DNA from 2 places in the Nocardiopsis sp. iso_40 genome. Region 1 is predicted to be linked to the other one. Evidence: riboswitches for the same ligand, from Rfam matches in the RefSeq annotation. Region 1 holds a riboswitch; the other holds the start of a gene.
The links. Region 1 has a riboswitch for cobalamin ahead of AC0VYD_RS23225 (magnesium chelatase subunit D family protein). Riboswitches for the same ligand answer to the same signal wherever they lie in the genome.
Positions count from the first base shown of each region.

Region 1 (3,385 bases):
TGACGGTCTCCACCAGGTGGAGCGAGCTCCCCGAGCCCCCGCCGGGGGGTTCGGCCCCGATCCGGCGGCCCCGGGTGCCGAGGGCGCGGCTGCGCCGGCCGTCCGCACCGATCCCGGTGCCCCGGGCGGTGAACGTCCGGGGGCGGTAGGGGGTGCTCGCCCCGACCGTGGTGCCCGGCGCGGGCCGGGACCCGTCGCCCTCGGCCGCCTCGGTTTCCTCCGGTTCCCGGGCCGGGTCCTGGGCGTCCTCCGGGCCCCGGGGCTGTGCGGGGGGCTGGTCCGGTTGGCCGGGTCCCGTGTCCGGCCCCTGGGATGGGTCCGCCTCCGGGCCGTCGGTGGCCGGGTCGCCGTCCTCCTCGGGCCCGCAGTCCCGGCCGGGGGCGGGGTCGTCGGAGTCCTCGGGGCCGTCGGAGCCGCCCGGCGGTTCCGGGTCGTCCGGCGGCGGCTCCTCGTCGCCCAGGATCCGGTCCAGGAGCTCCTCGTCCAGCCCCGGCGCGTCGAACGGGTTCCGTCGGCGCCGGTGCGGCAGGGCCAGCAGGGCGGCGCGGCGGATGTCGGCCCGGGTGACCGAGGTCCGGCCCTCCCAGGCGGCGTGCGCCAGGGCCGTGCGCGCGGTCACGATGTCGGCGCGCAGGCCGTCCACCTCGAACGCCGCGCACACCTGCGCGATCTTCAACAGCGCGGCGTTGGACAGGCGGGCGTGCCGGACGGTCTCCCGGGCCGCCGCGATCCGCTCGGCCAGGGCCTTCTCGGAGGCGCCGTAGCGCTCCGCGAACGCGGCGGCGTCGGAGTCGTAGGCCATCCGCCTGCGGACCACCTCGACCCGGGCGGCCGGGGCGGCGGGCGCGGCCACCTCGACGGTCAGCCCGAACCGGTCCAGCAGCTGCGGGCGCAGCTCGCCCTCCTCGGGGTTCATCGTGCCGATGAGCAGGAACCGGGCGGCGTGCTCCACCGAGAACCCGTCCCGCTCCACGGTCACCCGGCCGGTCGCGGCGGCGTCCAGGAGGAGGTTGACCAGGTGGTCGTGGAGCAGGTTGACCTCGTCGACGTAGAGGAGGCCGCGGTGGCTCCGCGCCAGCAGCCCCGGTTCGTAGGCGACCTGGCCGTGCGTGAGCGCCTGCTCCAGGTGCAGGGAGCCCAGGACACGGTCCTCGGTGGCGCCGACCGGGAGTTCGACCAGGCGCACCGGGCGGCTCTCCACGGCCGTGCCCGCGGGGAAGGGGCCGTCCGGTGACTCCTGCGCGGGGTCGGCGGGGTCCACGGAGAAACGGTCGCTCCGGTAGACCTCGACCGGCGGCAGCAGGGAGGCCAGGGCCCGGACCGCGGTGGACTTGGCGGTGCCCTTCTGGCCGCGGACCAGGACACCGCCGATCTCCGGGGAGACGCTGGCCAGCACGAGCGCCAGGCCCAGGTCGTCGAGTGGGTCGGCGTCGCAGCCGACGATCGCGGAGAAGGGGTAGTGGGACGTCCGCAATGGCATGTGAGGCTCCCGCTCGTTTCGCCATCGGTCATGGGCGGGTGCGGGGCCGGTCTTCGGACTTACCGAGTCCTCCTGTCCGGAGGCTCGGCTCACCGCAGCGGGCCTGTGCCGGAATCTCACCGGGCTTCCCAGATTCTCCCCGGGCACCGTCCCCACCGTTTCCGATGGCTGGGCAGCCGGGGCACCTCACACCTTCGGCCGCCACGATAGCGTCCTGCCCATGAAGGTCGAGACGTCCCCTCCCCGAATCACCGTCGTCGGCGTCGGCGCCGACGGCTGGCAGGGCGTGCCCGAGAGGCTGCGCGAGCTGGTCCTGGCGGCCGACACGGTACTGGGCGGGCACCGGCACCTGGCCATGCTGCCGGCCGTGCCCAGCCAGGAACGCCGCGCCTGGCCCTCCCCGCTGCGCGAGGGCCTGCCGGGACTGCTCGCCTCCCTCGAAGGCCGCGCCGTCGTCGCGCTGGCCTCCGGTGACCCCCTGGTGTCGGGGATCGGCGGCACCCTGGTCGAACTGCTCGGCGCGGACGCGGTGCACGTCGAACCCGCCGTCTCCTCGGTGTCCCTGGCCCGCGCCCGGATGGGCTGGCCGGCGCAGGGGTGCGCGGTGCTGACCCTGGTCGGGCGCGATCCGCGGCTGCTGATGCGTGAACTGGCGCCCGGCCGCCGCGTCCTGGTGCTCTCCTCCGGTGCCGCCACCCCCGGGACGGTCGCCGCCCTGCTGGCCGGCGCGGGCTACGGGGCCAGCCGGATGACCGTCCTCGGCGACCTGGGGGCGGCCGCGGAGTCACGGCTGGAGAGCACGGCCCACGACTGGCTCGGCGCCCCGCCCGGGGAGGTCCCCGCACTGCACGTACTGGCGGTGGAACTCGCCGGACCGGCGGGGTACGGGCTGGCCACAGGGCTGCCCGACGAGGCCTTCGAGCACGACGGGCAGCTGACCAAGCGGGACCTGCGCGCCTGCGCCCTGGCCCGGCTGGCTCCCGCGCCCGGGCAGCACCTGTGGGACGTGGGCGCGGGCGCGGGCTCGGTCGGTATCGAGTGGATGCGCGCCCACCCCGCGTGCACGGCCACGGCGGTGGAGGCCGACCCCGGGCGCGCCGACCGGATCGGGCGCAACGCCGGGCGGCTCGGCGTCCCGGGTCTGCGCGTGGTCACCGGCCGGGCACCGGACGCGCTGGCCGGGCTGGGCGCCCCCGACGCGGTGTTCGTCGGCGGCGGCGCCACCCGGCCGGGCGTGCTCGACACCTGCCTGGACGCGCTGGGGCCGGGCGGCCGACTCGTGGTGCACGGGGTGACCCTGGAGACCGAGCAGCTGCTCGCGGACGCCTACCGGCGCCACGGCGGGGAACTGACCCGGATCGCGGTGGAGACAACCGCGCCCATCGGTACCTTCACCGGCTGGACCCCCGCCCGCACCGTCACCCAGTGGTGCCTGACCGTGCCCGACCGGTGACGTTCGGAGTGAGCCGGTCGGTCCCGGCTCCCGGGATTTCCACCACGGGCATGCCCGTGCTCCCTCCCCGGCGTTATTCCGGCCGTGTGGAGGGTCCCGAACCACCGCGCTCGGCGACTTCCTCGACGAGCCACCGAACGCTCGTGCCGGAGATCGCGTCCGTGTCGTCACCACCCGCCACCGGCATCACTCAGGGGGCCACATGACCGTCACAGAGCACCACCCGCCGCCCGGCATGCCAACGTTCCCCATGGGGACTGACCTGTTCGAGCACCTCGCGGAACAGGCGTTCGAGGCCGACCGTGTTCGTATGGAGATGTTCAGCGGGAAGGTCCGGGTCCACAAAGTGACCGACGGAGCCCACGCGGGGATCCTCACCTGGCTGATGCGTGAGTTCATGGCCCACCGTCCCGATCTGGACCTCCTCACCAGCGGGCTGGGCATCAAGGTCG
Region 1 covers NZ_CM149666.1:5,343,700-5,347,084, reverse strand. The annotation lists gene AC0VYD_RS23225 (magnesium chelatase subunit D family protein) at 1-1,480, opposite strand, end outside; cobalamin riboswitch at 1,509-1,646, opposite strand; gene cbiE (precorrin-6y C5,15-methyltransferase (decarboxylating) subunit CbiE) at 1,701-2,933, shown strand; gene AC0VYD_RS23215 (Uma2 family endonuclease) at 3,136-3,385, shown strand, end outside.

Region 2 (3,385 bases), 1.8 Mb from region 1:
CGGCGGTCGCCGTCCCGGCCAGCAGCACCACCGCCAGCGCGCTCGCCCCGCGCACCAGCCACAACCGAGTCCCCAGCGAGCGGGCCAGCTCGTCACCGAGCGCCACCGCGTTCAGCGGGCGCGCCAGCGCCACCGCCAGCACCAGCCCGGCGACCAGGAACGGCAGCGCCTGGAGCAGCGCCGCACCGTCGGCCCCGGCCAGGGAACCCACCACCCAGAACCGGTACTCGTCCAGGCCCGCGCGGTCCCGCAGGATGATCGCCGAGGTCAGCGACCCCAGCAGGGTCGAGATCGCGGCGCCGGCGAGCGCGAGCCTGACCGGGCCGGCCCCGTCCGGGCCCAGCGACCCGACGGCGTAGACCGCGCAGGCGGCCACCGCCGCGCCCAGGAAGGCGAAGGCGACGTAGCCCAGCAGCGCCGACACCCCGAGCACGCTGATCGCCAGGACCGCGGCCAGGGCCGCCCCCGCGTTGATGCCGAGGATCCCCGGGTCGCCGAGGGGATTGCGGGTCACCCCCTGCACCAGGACCCCGGACACGCCCAGGGCCGCCCCGACGGCCAGCCCGGCGAGGGTGCGCGGCACCCGCAGGTGCCGCACGACCAGGTCGGTGTCCGAACCGGTGAAACCGGCGTAGGCGGCATACACGTCGGCTACGGACAACTGCTGGTAGCCGACCAGTACCGACGCCAACAGGGCCCCGGCGAGCACCAGCAGCGCCACCACCAGCCCGACGCTTCGGCCCCAAGGACCGTTGAGCATCCCGGAGCCGCCGGACGGGGTCCGCGGTTGCCTGCGCGGTTCGGAGGGGGCGGGGGACAGGGGCCTTTCGGCCACACGGTCGACCATCGCCCGGCCTACCCGAACAGGTCGGAGTGGATGGTCCCGGCGACCTTGGCCACCGCGTCCGCGCTGCGCACGCCCGCGGAGCGGTCGGCGAAGGTGAACCCCTCGACCCGGCCCCCGGTGACCGCGGTCAGGTTGGCCAGTGCGGGGTCTCCCATGATCTGCTCGATCTGGTCGGCGGCGTCGGCGGAGGTCATCCGCGCGTCACAGCACACGTCGACCAGGATGAAGTCGGGGTCGCGCGCGATCACGTCCTCGGTGGCGACGTCGTGGTTGCGCCTGCCGTCGAGGTCGGCGAAGGCGTTGACCCCGCCCGCCAGGTCGATGATCTCGGTGGAGAAGTCCGGACCGCCGGCCACCCGGAACCCCTGGTCGCTGGGCCGACCGATCATCACTGTAGGCCGGTCCTCCTCCGCCACGCGGCCCTCCAGGGCCTGGGCGACCTCCTCCACGGTGGCCTCCATGTCGGCGATGACCCGTTCGGCGCGCTCCTGTTCGTCGAAGAGGGTTCCCAGGTCGCGCAGGTCGGCGTAGACGTTGTCCATCGTCACCGTGGCGGGGTCGATGGTCTCGTCGGTGCGGCCGTCCTCGCTCGGGCACAGCGGGGACAGGATCCAGCTCTCGACGCCCAGTTCGCGCAGGGAGGCCCGGGTCCCCAGGCTCTCGTCGGTGAACACGCCGTTGAACCCGGAGAGCACGAAGTCGGGCTCGTGGCTGAGCAGTTCCTCCAGGCTCGGCAGGTTCGGGTAGTACTCCTGCTCGGCCTGGGCGGCGGCGTGTTCGTCCATCACCTCGGCGTCCAGGAACGCCGTTCCGACCAGGCGGTCGCTGATGCCCAGCGCGTGGGCGGTCTCGATGGCGGGCTGGTAGGCGGCGAACACCCGCTCCGGCGGCTCTGCCGCGGCCACGTCGACGTCGCAGTTGCGGATCGTCTCCCCGGCGGCTTCCGGGGCGGGGGAGGAGGGGGACCCGCCGCAGGCGGTCACGGCCAGCAGCAGGGCGAGAACGGCGGCGGAACGGGCACGGCCCAGGGCCGCCCGTGCGTCGGTGGGCTTCATCGAACAAACCATCCTTCGTGGTTTGATGACGCGGACGGTCGCAGCCGGTCTCCTGGCTCCCGGAGTCGGGCTTGTGCCCCGCGCCTGCCCCCTTCCCGGACCCGTGCGGGTCCGGTGGCGTGTGGGAGGCGCCCTCCGGTCACAGTGGCGAGGACCGCGCCGGATTCCCACCGGCTTCCCGTGCACTGCGACGTCGACGAAATGAACTTGTGTCGGTAATCAACGGATCACGGTAGTACACCGGGGTTTCCCCGGGGAAGCCCGCTCCCGTTTGCCGCCGGGCCCCCGGATCGGCAGCGGGAGCGGGTGCGTGGATGACGTGACCGGGCTCCTGGCGCGGCGAGGCCGGTTCCGGCCCGGACCCGCCCCGGGACCGTGCACGCGGGGCACCACCGGGTCACAGGAGTTCGAGGCCCTGGCCTGTGGTTCCGTGCCGCGCCCGACAGGAGGTGAACCCGAGATCTCCGGATCAGCAGGTTCAAACCTTGATCCGTCGTCCGATCTCGGCCAAAAGTGCATCTTTTGGGAAAATTGCGGAGGAGAGTGCAGGCCGAAGGAATTCTGGTGCCTTGAGTGAAGTGGGTCACGGGTTCCGTGTTCACTTTGTCCTGTTAACTTCCTTCTCGGTTTCAGGAAACGGTCGAGGCCGTCCCGCAACCGGGGCGCCCCCACAGCTCGGCCATCCCCCATACCTGGGCCTAGAGAGCACACCGCCATGTCCCGCGCCGTGCGAGCAGTGACCGCTGCCGCCCTGTCAGCCGCGTTGCTCACCCCCTTCCTCCACTCCACCGCGCACGCACAGGAGGAACCCGGTCCGTCCCCTCAGGAGGGTTCAGCCTCCACCGCGGAGCTCTTCGAGCAGGCCGCCGTCACCCGGGCCAACGAGACCGGGGAGCCGGTGGAGATCGCCGGAGCTACCACCGAGACCACACGCCATCTGGCCAACCCCGACGGCAGCTTCACGATGGAGCAGAACGCCCACCCGGTCCGGGTGCGCAACGGCAGCGGGTGGACCCCGGTCGACACCGACCTGGTGACGGACTCCGACGGCAGGGTGCGCCCCAGGGCGGCGGCCGCGGACATCGCCTTCTCCGGCGGCGGCGACACGGCGCTGGCGAGCATCGGGCTGGGCTCCAACTCGGTGGACCTGGGCTGGCACGAGGACCTGCCCGCACCGGTACTGGAGGCCGACAAGGCCACCTACCCGGACGTGCTGCCCGACGTGGACCTGGTGCTGACCGCGGGGGCCGACGGCTTCGGCCAGGTGCTGGTGGTGCACACCCCGGAGGCGGCCCGGCACGAGATGCTGGCCGATCTGGAGCTCGGCTTGGCCACCGAAGGCGTGACCATGCGGCTCGGTGAGCACGGCAACCTGGACGCCATTGGCGATCGCGGCCAGGAGAGCGTGTTCAGCGCCCTCGCCCCTGCCATGTGGGACTCATCGGGCGAACAGGACATGGCCGAGGACGCCACGGTCATGGCA
Region 2 covers NZ_CM149666.1:3,536,896-3,540,280, reverse strand. The annotation lists gene AC0VYD_RS15505 (FecCD family ABC transporter permease) at 1-847, opposite strand, end outside; gene AC0VYD_RS15500 (ABC transporter substrate-binding protein) at 856-1,902, opposite strand; cobalamin riboswitch at 1,928-2,107, opposite strand; gene AC0VYD_RS15495 (LamG-like jellyroll fold domain-containing protein) at 2,618-3,385, shown strand, end outside.
Region 2: another riboswitch for cobalamin. It lies ahead of AC0VYD_RS15500 (ABC transporter substrate-binding protein); the one in region 1 lies ahead of AC0VYD_RS23225 (magnesium chelatase subunit D family protein).